DNA from 3 places in the Streptosporangium sp. NBC_01810 genome. Region 1 is predicted to be linked to each of the others. Evidence: riboswitches for the same ligand, from Rfam matches in the RefSeq annotation. Region 1 holds a riboswitch; each other region holds the start of a gene.
The links. Region 1 has a riboswitch for cyclic di-AMP ahead of OIE13_RS01085 (C40 family peptidase). Riboswitches for the same ligand answer to the same signal wherever they lie in the genome.

Region 2: it holds a riboswitch for cyclic di-AMP, as region 1 does, so the genes downstream of both, OIE13_RS02830 (hypothetical protein) here and OIE13_RS01085 (C40 family peptidase) in region 1, are expected to answer to the same signal.
Region 3: it holds a riboswitch for cyclic di-AMP, as region 1 does, so the genes downstream of both, OIE13_RS09475 (CHAP domain-containing protein) here and OIE13_RS01085 (C40 family peptidase) in region 1, are expected to answer to the same signal.

What each region holds. Positions count from the first base shown of each region.
Region 1 is NZ_CP109070.1:246,857-251,866, forward strand. Features, by position in the region: gene serA (phosphoglycerate dehydrogenase) at 1-1,266, shown strand, start outside; gene OIE13_RS01085 (C40 family peptidase) at 1,751-2,347, opposite strand; cyclic di-AMP (ydaO/yuaA leader) riboswitch at 2,335-2,565, opposite strand; gene OIE13_RS01090 (3-isopropylmalate dehydrogenase) at 2,713-3,759, shown strand; gene OIE13_RS01095 (branched-chain amino acid aminotransferase) at 3,930-5,010, shown strand, end outside.
Region 2 is NZ_CP109070.1:614,913-619,922, forward strand. Features, by position in the region: gene OIE13_RS02810 (hypothetical protein) at 1-140, shown strand, start outside; partial or broken gene OIE13_RS02815 (carbohydrate ABC transporter permease) at 113-452, shown strand; gene OIE13_RS02820 (DUF4253 domain-containing protein) at 670-1,416, shown strand; cyclic di-AMP (ydaO/yuaA leader) riboswitch at 1,634-1,785, shown strand; gene OIE13_RS02825 (hypothetical protein) at 1,798-2,022, opposite strand; gene OIE13_RS02830 (hypothetical protein) at 2,021-3,031, shown strand; gene OIE13_RS02835 (hypothetical protein) at 3,124-3,495, opposite strand; gene OIE13_RS02840 (roadblock/LC7 domain-containing protein) at 3,508-3,894, opposite strand; gene OIE13_RS02845 (hypothetical protein) at 3,956-4,834, opposite strand; gene OIE13_RS02850 (roadblock/LC7 domain-containing protein) at 4,839-5,010, opposite strand, start outside.
Region 3 is NZ_CP109070.1:2,072,204-2,077,213, forward strand. Features, by position in the region: gene OIE13_RS09465 (branched-chain amino acid ABC transporter substrate-binding protein) at 1-992, shown strand, start outside; gene OIE13_RS09470 (hypothetical protein) at 1,014-1,793, shown strand; gene OIE13_RS09475 (CHAP domain-containing protein) at 2,263-2,976, opposite strand; cyclic di-AMP (ydaO/yuaA leader) riboswitch at 2,995-3,133, opposite strand; gene OIE13_RS09480 (hypothetical protein) at 3,711-4,751, shown strand; gene OIE13_RS09485 (DUF6716 putative glycosyltransferase) at 4,892-5,010, shown strand, end outside.

The sequences.
Region 1 (5,010 bases):
CTGATCCTCGCCTCCGCCCGCAACGTCGCCCAGGCTCACTCCGCACTCAAGGGCGGTGAGTGGAAGCGCTCGAAGTACACCGGCGTGGAGCTCGACGAGAAGGTCGTCGCCATCCTCGGTCTCGGCAAGATCGGCCAGCTGGTCGCGCAGCGCCTCCAGCCGTTCGGCGTCGAGCTGATCGCCTACGACCCCTACCTGCAGCCGGCCCGCGCCGCGCAGATGGGCGTCCGCCTGGTCTCGCTGGAGGAGGCCCTGCGCGAGGCCGACTTCATCACGGTGCACCTGCCCAAGTCCAAGGAGACCATCGGTCTCATCGGTGACAGAGAGCTGCACGCGGTCAAGCCGAACGTCCGCCTCATCAACGTCGCCCGCGGCGGCATCATCGACGAGAACGCCCTCTACTCCGCGATCAAGGAGGGCCGCGTCGCCGGCGCCGGCATCGACGTGTTCCCGAAGGAGCCGGTCACCGACAGCCCGCTCTTCGAGCTCGACCAGGTGGTCGTCACCCCGCACCTGGGCGCCTCCACCCACGAGGCCCAGGAGAAGGCCGGCACCCAGGTGGCGCGTAGCGTGAAGCTCGCCCTGGCCGGGGAGTTCGTGCCCGACGCGGTCAACGTCCAGGGCGGCGCCGTCGCCGAGGGCGTCAAGCCGGGCCTGCCGCTGGCCGAGAAGCTCGGCCGGGTGTTCACCGCCCTCGCGGGCGAGGTCGCCACCAAGCTCGACGTCGAGGTGCGCGGCGAGATCGCCGCCCACGACGTCCGCGTACTGGAGCTGGCCGCGCTCAAGGGCGTCTTCACGGACGTGGTCGAGGACTCCGTCACCTATGTCAACGCCCCGCTGCTGGCCAAGGACCGCGGCGTCTCGGTCGAGCTGGTCACCAGCACCGAGAGCCCCGACTGGCGCAACGTCGTGACGGTCCGCGGCGTCCTCGCCGACGGCCGCGCGGTCTCGGTCTCCGGCACCCTGTCGGGTCCGAGGCAGATCATGAAGATCGTCGAGGTCAACGGCTACCAGATGGAGATCGAGCCGACCGACCACCTGTCGTTCTTCACCTACACCGACCGCCCCGGCGTCGTCGGCGTGGTCGGCCGCATCCTCGGCGACCACTCGATCAACATCGCCTCGATGCAGGTGGCCCGCGACGTCAAGGGCGGCAAGGCCCTCATCGCGCTCACCGTAGACACCGCCATCCCGGCAGAGGTGATCGACCAGATCGGTGCGGAGATCGGCGCCGACAGCGGTCGCTCGGTCGACCTGGCCGACTAGGCCCGGTAGGCAAAAGATCCACCGAGATGGCCGCCGCCCCGCAGTGCGGGGCGGCGGCCATCTTTCGTCCCGGCATGTGAGAAGTGTGTACACCGGGTGAGACGGTGCTTCGGCCGGCAGGTAACCTGAAGTGGAATGCGCCAGGTCTTACCTGCCGCGACGAGGCCTGACAGGGACAGGCCGGCAACTCGCCGGCTCCACACCACGAATCATCGGTCCGTGATCCGGATCCGTGACATCAGGCCTGGCCGGAGCCCTGATCGGAGTCTCGACCATCTTCCTTGCTCGCATGCGACCGAGACGAGATCCACCATGTACGACATGTATCCCTGGAACCGCGCCGAAGAGGTCGAGGACGAGGCCGCCGAGGCGCTCCAGACCGCCCTGGACCGCCGGGACAACGGTGGTGCTCCCATCCGCTGAACCTGATTCCCGATGCCGTCGGGATTTTTGGGGCTTTCTACCGGTTGCCGGCCGGCGTGTCCTATCCGCCGGTCGCGATTTTGATCTGTTCGGTCAGCTTGACCCCCTGCGGATCGGGGCGCACCGCGCCGACGAAGGAGGACCGGCGCCAGGCGCTGAGCTTCTCCTCCTTGACCACGTCGCCGCTCCGCGGGGCGTGGACCATGTAACCGGGCCTGGTGATCATGCCGACGTGGCCGAGGCCGCTGAAGAAGGCCAGGTCACCGGGCTTGAGATCCTTCCAGGCGATCTTCTTGGAGAAGGCCGCGTACTGGTCGTTGGTGACGCGGGGCAGTGTGATCCCGGCGGCGCCGTAGGCGCGGAGCATCAGGCCCGAGCAGTCGAAGCCGCCGTTGCCGGTGCCGCCCCAGACGTAGGGCGTGCCGCGCTTGGACATGGCCCAATTCACGGCTTTCCGCCAGGCGGGCCTGGGCGTCGCGCTTTTCAGCGCCGCCTTCAGCGTGGAGGTGCCGAGCGCGGGGGATTCGGGGGAGGGGAGGGGGGCGGCGGCCAGTGCCGCTGTCGGCGCCATGGCCGAGGCCGCGAACACCGCGGCGCCGGAGACGAGGATGGACAGGACGCGAGAGTACATCTTGCCGGACAGGATGATTCCTTCCATAGGGCCGGCCGGGTGAGCTGTCGGGCTCGGGCGTGGAGGCCGCCCTACGGTGCGCGAGCGCACCGATTCGCCCCAAGGAATCCCGTGATGGCGGCCGGGAACGCGCTCCGGGGGAGGAGCGGGTTCCCGGGGGCCGGGTGGATCCCGGAAAAAGTGGTTCCCCGGCTCCGTACGGGCCGATAAGGGGATGGTCCGTACGGATTAGGCATCAATGTGAATGGGGAGGACGATAACGAAACCTCGCGAAACGGTCAATAGGGAGTAAAAAAGGACAAAGTGATCACATGTGGACGTGTGGACGTGTTGACGTGTCCGAAGAGTGAGACCGGTGTTCGATCACCGAGACGGACAGGTAAGGTGCCTGCATGGATTCGCGTAACATTCGCCTGGCGGTCATCCCCGGGGACGGGATCGGAGTCGAGGTCGTCACCGAGGGACTGAAGGTCCTCGAAGCGGTCGGCACCAAGATGGAGACCACCACGTACGACCTCGGAGCCAAGCGCTACCACGAGACCGGCGAGACCCTGCCCGACCCGCTCCTCGACGAGCTACGCGGATACGACGCGATCCTGCTCGGCGCGGTCGGCGACCCCAGCGTGCCCCCGGGCATCCTGGAGCGCGATCTGCTGCTCAAGCTCCGCTTCCAGCTCGACCACTACGTGAACCTCCGCCCGGTCAAGCTCTTCCCCGGCGTCGAGACGCCGCTGGGCAATGCCCGCCCCGAGGACATCGACATGATCGTCATCCGCGAGGGCACCGAGGGCCTGTACGCCGGAGCCGGCGGCGTCCTGCGCCGCGGCACGCCGCACGAGATCGCCACCCAGGAATCGCTGAACACCGCCTACGGGGTCGAGCGTGTGGTGCGCTACGCCTTCGAGAAGGCCGTGGCCCGCCCCCGCAAGAAGCTGACGCTGGTCCACAAGACCAATGTGCTCACCTACGCAGGCGACCTCTGGGCCCGCACGTTCGACCGGGTCAGCCTGGAGTATCCCGAGGTCCAGACCGACTACTGCCACATCGACGCGGCCTCGATGTTCTTCGTCAGCCAGCCGGAGCGCTTCGACGTGATCGTCACCGACAACCTCTTCGGCGACATCATCACCGACATCGGCGCGGCGATCGCCGGTGGCATCGGCCTGGCGGCCAGCGGCAACGTCAACCCCGACCGCACCGCGCCGAGCATGTTCGAGCCGGTCCACGGCAGCGCCCCCGACATCGCGGGCCAGGGCAAGGCCGACCCGACCGCCACGATCCTGTCGGTCGCCATGCTCCTGGACCACCTGGGCCTGGCCGACGAGGCGGCCCGGGTCGAGCAGGCCGTCGCCGACGACCTGCTCGAGCGGCTGGCCGGCTGGGCCGGCCGGACCACCCAGGAGATCGGTGACGACATCACCGCGCGAGTAGCCGGCTGAGGAAGCCGCCCCCTCGACTCTGACGCGCCCGGCGGCTCTCTGAGCCGCCGGGCGCGTTTTTGTTTCCTCCGCACTGCCGGTTTGCGGCATGGATGCAGTAGTTTCCCGTTACCCGGTCCAACGCAGAATGGACCCGAGGTAAGCCAGACATCAAGATAAGGATCCGCGTCATGACCACCGCTCAGAAGCTCAGCTTCGACGTGCAGCTCTCCGACCACGCTCGTACCGCGGCCGAGCGCGAGCAGGTAATGGCGACTCCGGGGTTCGGTCAGGTCTTCACCGATCACATGATCTCGATCGACTACACCGAGGGCGAGGGCTGGCACGACGCCCGGCTCATGCCGTACGGCCCGCTCAGCCTCGACCCCGCGACCGCGGTCTTCCACTACGCGCAGGAGCTCTTCGAGGGCATGAAGGCGTACCGCCAGCAGAACGGTGCGATCGTGACCTTCCGCCCCGAGGCCAACGCCGCCCGCTTCAACACCTCCGCGCTGCGGATGGCCATGCCCGAGCTGCCCGAGGAGACGTTCGTCGAGTCGCTGGAACTGCTCGTCCAGACCGACCGCGAGTGGGTTCCGACCAGGCCCGGACACAGCCTCTACCTGCGCCCCTTCATGATCGCCACGCAGCCGGCGCTCGGGGTCAACTACCCCTCCAGGACCTACAAGTACATGGTGATCGCCTCTCCGGCGGCGGCCTACTTCGGCGGCGGGCAGGCGGTCAGCGTCTGGCTCTCCACCGAGTACACCCGTGCGGCCCCCGGCGGCACCGGCTTCGCCAAGTGCGGCGGCAACTACGCCGCGGCCTTCGTGGCCCAGCGCCAGGCCGTCGAGCAGGGCTGTGACCAGGTGGTCTGGCTGGATGCGAGCGAGCACCGCTACGTCGAGGAGATGGGCGGGATGAACCTGTTCTTCGTCTACGGTGACCGCCTGCTGACCCCGGCGCTCACCGGCACGCTCCTGCCGGGCATCACCCGCGACTCGATCCTCGCCCTCGCCGCGGACCTCGGCCTGCGGGCGGAGGAGGGGCGGCTGTCGATCGAGGAGTGGCAGCGGGGCTGCGAGTCGGGCGAGCTCACCGAGGTCTTCGCCTGTGGCACCGCCGCGGTCGTCACCCCGGTCGGCTCGGTCAAGGGTGCGGACCGCGGCTGGACGATCGGCGACGGCACCCAGGGGCCCGTCACCGAGAGGATCCGCGAGGAGCTCGTGGGCATCCAGTACGGTTCCCGCCCGGACTCGCACAACTGGGTCC
Region 2 (5,010 bases), 370 kb from region 1:
CACGCTCCCCGCGCCGCCGCCCGCCGCGGAGTGCCCGCTCCGGTGAGCGGTCAGCGGCTGACCCCGTCGGACGGGCGGAGCAGGTCGAGGTCGGCGCGGCGGGGGAGGCTCTCCCCGGACGCTGGAGGAGGCCGCGATGATCGACGGCGCGAGCCGGCCGGTGATCCTGTGGCGGATCCTCTTTCCCCTCGTCGCGCCGGGACTGGTCGCCACGAGTGTCTTCTCGTTCATCACCGCCTGGAACGACTTCATCTTCCGCCAGGACCTTCATCATCTCGGCCAGGGACAACCAGACGCTGCCCTCGGCCCTGCTGGTCTTCTTCAAGCCCGACGAGAACGACTGGGGCGGCATCATGGCGGCCTCGACGCTGATGACCGTTCCTGTGCTGATCTTCTTCGTGGCCGTCCAGCGCAGGCTGGTGGCCGGGCTGGGCGGGGCGGTGAAGGACTGACACCCGCCAGGCTCCGTTCCCCCTGTACCGATAATTTTTGCCTGGACCAGGGCAGAACTGTCCCTCGGGACGGTTGACAGGCCAAAATTGGTCCGTGGTCAGGATCGGATCGGTAGGAATGAGCGAGTGCGAGCGTGGGAAGCTTCCGCCAGTTCTGGGCCAGTTGTTCGCTGACGGGGCCGACGGAAGCAGCGGAGGTGAGGGCCGGAGGCTCTCGGTGGACCTGCCACCGGGGGACGTGGTGTGGCCCGACCCCGGTTACGCTCAGCTCTCGCTCCGTCGCCGTCCGGCGTTCTGGCTGAGTGAGGTGGCGGTCTCCGGCGAGTACTGGGCACGGCTGCGGTCCCAGCACGAGCACTCCGGCCTGTGGCCGGTGCTGCTGGAGGACTCGGTGCAGCCCTGGTCGGCCGGTCAGATCGCCCCGGACGCCGCCGTCGAGATCGACAACTACCAGGCCGCCGCGTTCATGGCCGAGGTGTGGTCCGACTGGATCGTCAAGGCCCACATCGACCAGCTCGAAATCCTCGACCCCTTCGGAGTCGAATGTCCGGGTCCGGCCCCTTCGGGAAGGCCTGCCGCCGATCCCGGCGTGGTCGCCGACTGGTACGCCGGCCTGGTGGCCGAGCGCAGGACCCCGCTCGGGCTCGTCGCGGTCGAGCGCGGGGCCGACGCTCTCGCCGTCATGGGCTGGCAGGGTGCCCTGAACCACAACGAGTGGATGGTCCCGCTCGCGGCCGTGGTGCGGAGCTGGGAGGACAGGTTCGGGGTGCGGGTGGTCGGCATGGGGTTCAACACCCTCGACCTCAGCGTCGCCGCACCTCCGACGACCTCGGAGCACGCCCTGCACGTCGCCGCGGAGCACTGGACGTTCTGCCCCGACAGCATCATCCAGGGCGCGGGGAGTCTCATCGACTACGCCGAGCAGATCAAGGGCAGGAACGCCTGGTCGTTCTGGTGGGACTGAGCTTGCCCGCCGCGGGTCTCCGGGGTGTGAAACCCGAGATCGGCAAGACGTTCTCGCTGGTAGGGCGGCTGTTGGTGTGACGGGGTCCCCGATGGGGCTTTCTTGGGGGTAGTAGGTAGATCTTCTGGGGTTTTCATGGCATTTGCTTTGCTTTGTCCGATTTCGTGAGTAGTGTCCATGGGTATCGGTTGGCGACCTGCCCTTCACAAGAGGGAGCGGCCGGCCGACGTCGAATCCCACAGGGCCCGCATGGTCCGGGGAACCGGGGAACCACTTTTCCGGGGTGAATCCGCCGCGAACGTGCGGCGGTAGGGCAACTCCACCGCCCGAACCCGTCAGCTAACCCGGTAGACGAGCTGGAGAGGAGATCCCCCTCATGGATCACCGCGTCACCACGTCGGTGCCCGCTCTGCCCGTGCCGACCACCTGAACTTCGTCGCTGACCCCTGTCGCCGCGCCTGAGCGCGGCACCTGGATCGTGCTCCGCGTAGCGATCGACTGATCCTGCCACGCCACTTTTCCGATGAGCGCGTCCCCGCCACTGCACTCCTCCCCATGCGTCGCACGTGGCTGCCCCGTTCCCTCGCGAAAGAGCCTCTTCTTCATGCGTCTTCCTTTTGACCTGCACAAGAACGGCCTGCATAAGAACCTCCCGAAGAACCTCCCGTACAAGAACCGCCTCGCCACCGCCGCTCTGGTCGGTGCCGGCGTGCTCGTCTCCAGCGGTGTGGCCTCCGCGCTGCCCGCCTCCTCCGCCGCTCCCGCCTCCGTCGCCGCTGCCGGTGCCACTGCCTCCGTTGCCTCCCCCGGCGCGGACACCGTGGTGGCCGCCAACGAGACCGTTCTCCTTGAGGGCTCGACCAGGGCCTCCTACTTCTGGGACGACTCCTCGGGCCGGGCCGGTGACACCGGCCTGCCGGCCAGTGGCAAGCCGATGCAGAAGGGCATGATCGCCAGCCCGAGCTGGCCCCTGTTCACCGAGGGCTATGTCATCTACAAGGGCAAGAAGGCCAAGTTCTTCGTCGGTGACCGCGGTCCCGGCGTGCCCTCCAACCGGGGCATCATGATCGACATTGATGCCAAGACCTTCGCCGACCTGACCGACGGCCGGTTCAACTCCGCCACGCTGGGTGTGGACGGCAACGGCGGCATGGGCCACATCGACATCAAGTACGTGGTCACCAAGTGGGGCGACGGCGTGGGCAAGAAGAACCACCCCGTGGCGTTCGCCACCGGTGCCTGGCGCTACCGGGACGCGAACCCGGCGAAGCCTCCGCAGACGGTCCTGGTCAAGGCCGAGCAGTCCAAGAAGTCTGTGAAGACCCAGCAGGTGATCCAGACGTTCGCCAAGCCCAAGATCATGTCCGAGCCGCTCACCGCACCTGAGGCGAGCATCGCCGCCAAGCCGGTCGCCCTGTCCGGCGCCGACGCCAAGGCCGCCGAGCAGGGTGTCCGGGACCTGGGCGCCGCCGCCCCGGTGGCGGCCGTCACCTCGGCCGGTCCGTCCGCCGGCACGGCCGCCGGCCTGGCCCTGGCGGGAGTGCTCGCCGCGGGTGGTGCCACCTACCTGGTCGCCGGCCGTCTCCGCGGTAGGGCGGGCGCCGAGGAGAGCTGAGGTCCGGCACGATCTCCGGCTTTCCTTCGCCGACGCGATCCGATGAGATCCTCCTGCGGCCCGTGCCCCCCGGGGCACGGGCCGCAGGAGGATCAGACCTCGAGCCGCTCCTCGATGCCGCGCAGGATGTGCCGTGCGAGCGCGAGGTTGGCCCGGTTCCGGTCGAGGGCCATGTAGATGAACAGGCCTTTGCCGCTCCGGCCGGAGAGCGGGCGGATCACGTGGTATTGCGTGCCGAGCGTGATGAGGATGTCCTCGATGCCGTCCTTGAGGCCGAGCGACTCCATGGTCCGCATCTTGGCCTTGACGACCTCGGTGTTACCCGCGGCCGCCACCTGGAGGTCGAGATCCTTGGAACCGCCGAGCGCGCCCAGCGCCATCCCGCTGTTGTAGTCCACGATCACCGCGCCGATGGCACCGTCGATCGCCATCATCTCCTTGAGAGAGATGTCCATGTTGCCCATGTCTGCCTCCGATCACTGAGTTATCGATATCCGTGAGGTGATGGCGGCCAATCTGGCCGCCGTCTTGCGACCCTCCAGCCTGAGCAGCCCGAGGTTGGTCCCCGGGCGTGCCAGAACCGTGAGGACGATCTTGGGGCCGGCGGCGTAGCAGGCCGCGTAGCCGTTGGTGCCGGAGATCAGCGTCTCCTCGAAGGCGCCCTTGCCGGCCATGCCGGTCATCCGGCGGCTGAGGGCCAGCAGCGCGGAGGAGAGCGCGCCGGTCTGCTCGGTGGAGGTGCCGTCGCCCAGATCACTGGCCAGGGTCAGACCGTCGACGCTGCACGCGATGCTCCCGTCCACGTCGGGTATCCGCTCCCGCAACAGCGCCATCTCGCGGTGTATCTCCTCACGCAGTTCCACCGACACCCTCCTTCCGATCAGCTTCAGCGTCCGCAGCCTTATCGGCGGCATCGAACCAGGCTCAAGTCAGTGCCTCCAATGCGTTCCTGAGCCGGATGAGCAGGTTGACGTCGGTCGGGTCCCCGGTGGCTCCGGGAAGCGACGCAGGCGTCGCCAGGGAGCCCGTTCCGGCTGCCGGGATCTCCGTGGCCCCCCTCGTCCGCCTCGGCAGCGGGTCCTGCGTGGCGGGTGCGGCGGCCGCGTCGGGTTCCGGGATGCGCAGCAGCCCACGGGAGGCGAGCTGCCGTACGGCGAGCAGCACCGAGTACGCCGGGCGGCCCAGCTTGCGCGCCAGGTCGGCCGGGGGCGCCGTGGAGTCGGCGCCGACCAGCACCTCCCACTGCAGTGAGCTCAGCACCACCCGCTGGGCGGTGATCCGCCTTCGCGGGACGACCGGGAGCGTGTCCAGCTCCGCGGACGGCCAGGTCTGTTCCAACTGCGCCTTCCTCCGCTTGCACTCCCGGAGCAGGCCGGCCGCGTCGAAGTACCACTGCGGTCCGAGCCAGTGCCGCTCTCCCCGCCGGAACCTGGGCCGGTGCCCGGTTGCCTCCAACAGGAAGTAGCTGGCGTCGAGCACCGTGCTCAGCACGCAGAACTCCAGCTCACCCCTGGTGAGCAGGCCCTGTGCGAGGAGCCGGTCGCCTCCGAGGATCTGCGGGGCGGCGACCGGCGGCTCGCCGCCCCGCAGATCCTCGGAGGCGACCTGCCTGGCCTGTCGCAGGGCATGGGCGGAGATCCCGCGGCAGGCCGCCAGCAGGTCCTCCAGCCGGGGGGCGGACGCGCTCTCGGCGTAGGTCACGCGGCCGTCGGTGAGATAGATGACGCCCGCCTTACCGAGGCGGAGCGAGCCGGTGGCGCGATCACCGGCGAGCCCACTGAGGATGATCTCGATGCTTGGCACGGCTTCACGTCGAGATCAGGCGGCCGGAAAGGGCCTGGAGGCGGTGGCGGGCCAGTGCCAGGTTCGACCGTTTCAGATCGAGCCTGACGTAAATGACCAGAGGGCCGTCGAAAAGCGTTTCCAACGGCCTCAGTAAATGGTGGCCGCCGTCCGTGGTTATGATCATGTCGTCGATC
Region 3 (5,010 bases), 1.8 Mb from region 1:
TCGGGCGCAACATGCGCGAAGGCGCGCTGCTCGCCGTCGAACAGCACAACGCCCGCAATCCGGCCTGCCCCGTCGGGCTCGTCGACTTCGACACCCAGGGTGATCCGAAGCAGGCGCCCGAACTCGCTCAGCAGGTCGTCGCCGACCCCGCGATCATCGGTGTCGTCGGGCCGGCGTTCTCCGGCGAGTCGCACGCCGCCAACCCGATCCTGAACCAGGGCGGGGTCAGCACCATCACCCCGGCGGCCACCGACCCCGGCCTCAGCCGCTGGGGGCGATCGACCTTCCATCGCATCCTGGGCAGCGACGCCGCGCAGGGACCGGCGGTCGGCCGGTACATCAAGGAGAGGCTGCTCGCGCGGAAGGTGTTCGTCATCGACGACATGAGCCCCTACGGGCGCGGCCTCAGCGAGTTGGTCATGAAGGAACTTGGCTCGCTGGTGGTGCAGAGCGCCTCGGTTCAGCCGAATGCGGTCGACTTCCGCAGCGCGGTCTCCGAGGTCGAATCGGCAGCCCCCGACGTGATCTTCTTCGGCGGTTACTACACCCAGGCCGGCCGGCTCCTGCGCGAGCTGCGCGACGCGGGCGTGAGCGCCGTCTTCGTCTCGGGCGACGCGGTCAAGGACGACGGATTCGTCCGCACGGCGGGGGCCAAGGCCGCCGAGGGTGCGGTTCTCACCTGCCCGTGCCGGCCGCCGGAGGAGGATCCCGGGTTCGCCCGGCGCTACCGGATCCGTTTCGACCACGACCCGGGCACCTACAGCGCGGAGGCCTACGACGCCGCCACCGTCTTCCTTCGGGGCATCGACGCAGGCAGGACGCGACGCTCTGACATGGAGGAGTTTGTCGACGGCCACTCCGGCGCCGGTATCACTACGAAGATCCGATTCAACGGCGACGGCGAGCTCGCCAGATCCTCGGTCACGGTGTGGGCCTATCGGGTCCGCGGCGGCCGGATCGTCGCCGACGACAGGCCGATCCCCGGAAACTGACCGCACAGGAGATCAGAGATCATGACAAGCACCCCGATCGCTTATCGGATCCCCGGCCCGACCGCGTCGCCCCCCCTCACGAGGTCACCGTCCGCCGGACGCCACGACTGCGCGAGCGGCAACGTCCACCGCGCCCTCGCGGAGGCTCCGATCGGCGGGTACGGCATGCTGGAGGCGGCGCTCGCCTGGCAACATCTGCGCCCTGCCGGACCCGGGAACACCGGCGGGGGGACACCCGCCACAGCGTCGCGTCATCTTCCCGTCGTGGAGACGCGCAGCGAGGCGGTGGCGGCACGGATCGCCCGGCTGCTGTCAGGGCTGGCCTGGGCCATCGTCACCCAGGCCGACGCCGGCGACACCGGCTTCAAGCGGTCGCCGGCCGTGCGCGTCGAGGTACCCAGAACACTACACCGTAGGGTCCTGCGGGCGTTGACCAACGCGTGGCGCGACGCCCGGCGGCAGTTCGACCCGCGCGTCCCGGGCACCGCCACCGACGACGACGCGGCCATCGCCCTGTGGCGCATGGGCATTCTCGTCGCCGGGCTCGGTCCCAGCCACAACATGGTCTACCTGCATACCGGCACGTCCACGATGGCCGAGATGATGGCAGCCGCCGCCAGGCGTCTCGGACTCACCCCGATCGTGGACAATGTCCACGGCGCTCCGGCGGTAGCCCTCTACCACCTGGGTGAGGTGCACTGGCTGCTCGCGGAAGCGGGAGCGGGAGGCGCGGCGACCGGGTGGGTGCGCGGCGGCCGTCCCGCCGGTGCCGCCGGTACCGGCGTCGGACCCTGGCCGTGAAATAGGCCTGACCGCCGAGCAGTTCGGAACCGTCCCTGCTCGGGCTGGTCCGGAACCTGCTGCGGCAGCGCACCACGCGCTGGTACAGTCAGTCGCGGTCGAACGCGTGAGCGATAACCAAGCTCGCAACCTTGGCCATTACTCACCGCCGGGAGGGCGGAGCCCACGTCACCCGGAACGGGATCGTGGGCTGGGGCGTGGAAACCCCCGTAAACGGGGCCGGAAGGTGAACCGCCAAGCAACAGCATCGCGACCATGCGCAGAGCCGCACGGTTGGGACGGCTGGAATCCCCCGGATTCATCCGTGGGGAGCGCTTCAAGCGAAGGAGTCGCGAAGGCGGCCGGGGGAACGCCGTCAGGGGCTCCGCGCGAGCGAGCGGAGCCCCTGGACGAGTGCGGATCGGCCCGCGTTCACCGGCGGGGGCCGGGTGCCCGCCCCATGGGGGATGGTGCGGGCGGCGGGTGTGGATCAGTTGGAGTAGACGGGGTAGCCGTAGCCGACGACCTGGGAGACGGGCCGGATGCGCTGCTCGACGTTGCCGTTGCCGGTATTGCCCTCGATCGTGGTGATCGTGCCGTCTCCGTTGTCCTTCTTCACGAAGCCGACATGGTCGATGCCGTCAATGCTCTTGCTACCGGCCCAGTCGAAGTAGACGACGGCGCCGGGGGTGGGGGTGGTGCCCCAGTGCTTGTTCTCCTTGAACCACTTGGCGTGGGTGACGGTGTAGGCGTCCCAGCCCATCGTGGGCCGGATGCCGGCCATCTCGCCGACCCAGGAGACGAACATCGCGCACCAAGGGGCGTTGGCGTAGCCGCGCAGGGTGCCGCCGTCGCGGGCGACGGTCTCCTGGGCGCGCGGGGAGGACATGTACCACGAGTGGAACTTGGTCCCGCCGCCCTGGGCGTTCTCGTGGACGCCGATCTGCTTGGAGGCGAGGTCCAGGACCTGCGCGGCGGAGACCTTGGGCAGCCTCTCGGCCGCGGTCTCGAGCGGGGTGCTCGCGAGCCTGTTCTGCGAGGCATCGGAGACCTTCGCGTCGGCGGGCGGCGCGTTCAGGGCGGTGTGGCTGTCGGCCAGGGCGGCGGAGCCCACGGAGCCGGTCGCCAGGACGACGCAGGCGCCCAGGAGGGCGCTCACCACGCGGGGGGCGCTGAGGGTGGGGGTGAGGCGGTTCTTGGTCATACTGGGGTTCGACTCCTTGCTTCGCTTCCATGCCGCCTACCGGGTTAGCTGACGGGTTCGGGCTGGGAAGTGCCCTACGGCGCGAGAACGCGCTGATTCACCCCAGGAACGTGGTTCCCCGGTTCCGCAGACCTCGCGGATTCGGCGGCCGTGCTCACCGCGGGCGGGGGTTCCGCCCAGGTGGAGCGCGGTCGGGCAATGTGACGGCAATGCGTAGACCTATACAGACCCAGACATTTGCCATGAACAGGACGAACGTACGTCACCCGGGCAGACGATTACAAGTAGGACACATTGCTCTGACTTGGTAAAACGTCAGATTTGAGGGGTTGGGGCGGGAAGTCGCTTGGTCGGGGAAGGGGGTGGATCGCGCCCGTTCCCGGCCGGTCGCGTCGGCTGGGGTCGCCGCGCCGTCATGGGCGGGATCCCCTGTTTTTCCGGTGCTCCGGGCGTGTGGTACCCGCCGGTGGACCGCCTGTCCCGGGGTGCTACGGCATGATCGGGGGCCCATGGGTAGGAGGGGACGGGTCGACTTTTTCTTGAACAAGTATTCGATGGTAAAAAGTGCGGAGAGGCTGCGTCCCTCCCCCTCGGGAGGCTCGAACATGGTCCGGCGACAGGGTGCTGCCCCGAAGACGGCCTCGCCCCGAAGACGATCATGACGGACGCGCGTGGGCGGCTGTTCACCCGCAGTTCCCAGGCGCTTAAGGCCACCGGGTTAGCTTGGGTCAGTCGTGAACGGGTCATTACCCGGCGTGGAGGACGGTCGAGACCACGCGCGGGAGCAGGGTTCGGCCATCGCCTGGGTGGAATCCCCGCTGCAGATGCTCTGCGCCGTGGAGGCCCACCACGCAGGGCTGCTCGGCGCCCGCAGCCACCTCGTGCCCAGGGCGAGGCTACGCCCCCTGGCCGTGACGGGACGTGAGCTCGGCCGCCTCACCCTGCCGCCGGGCCTGGAGCTCACCGCCGCGCGGCCGGACATGCCCAGGCCGCGCCGGGGCGCGACCTGGGCGGTGGGCGACGCCTTCTCCGGCAAGGTCCAGCTCCGCTGGCTCACCGGGCTCCCTGGCCGGATCGTGATCGTCGACGACGGGCTGGCCACCATCAGGCTCCTGGAGCTGCTCGTCGGCCACGCGGGTACGCCCCTGCTGAGAGCCAGGGGAAAGGCGGGACGGTTCAGAACCGTCCTCGGTGCGGCGGCCGGACTCAGGTTGCGCGCCGCCGCCCGCTCGGGGCGGTTGTCGATCTTCACAGCGCTGCCCGTCCCCGTGGACCTGGCGAAGGCCGTACGGGCGGGAGGGGCCGAGCTGGTCACCCACGACTTCGCCTGGCTGCGGTCACAACCGCTGCGCAGGCCACGTCCCGAGGAGCGCACGGTCGTCCTCGGCACCTCGCTGGTCCGCAACGGCCTGATCCATCGAGACCACTACCTCGGCTGGCTGGCCGCTCTCGGCTCGGCCGGGCCGGTGGCCTACTTCCCGCACCGCAGGGAGGACCCCCACGATCTCGCCGGTGTCGGGGAGCAGCCCGGCATCACCGTCTACGACGGTGGGATCCCCGCCGAGATCACTCTGCGCGGGCTGGCCGCCGGGCAGCGGGTGCTGAGCCTGCCGTCCACCGCGGTCACCTCCCTGCGGGTCCTGCTCTCGGCCAGGGGCGTCTCGATCGAGACGGTTGACGTCCCGGACGAGTGGTGGACGGCGGAGGCGGCCCCCTCGCTCCGCTCCCACCTGTCGATGTTCGCCCATCACGACACGGGAGCCACCGGGGCATGACCTTGTGACCTTGTGACCTCGTGACCTCATGGCCTCGCGGCCGGAGCCCGAGGGCGCGCCGCCCCCGGGATGCGAGCCGCGCCGTGTCCACCCATGTGAAACCGGATATGCACCCGGGGGATCCCCGTTGGAGGTTCTCGTTGAAGGTCCTGGCCGTGGCCGATTCCGACTCCTACCTGAAGTGGGCGGCCTGCCTGCTGCGGGACCTGCCCTCGGGATGTGTGCGGGAGTTGGCGGTCATCCGCACCCCCATCACCCC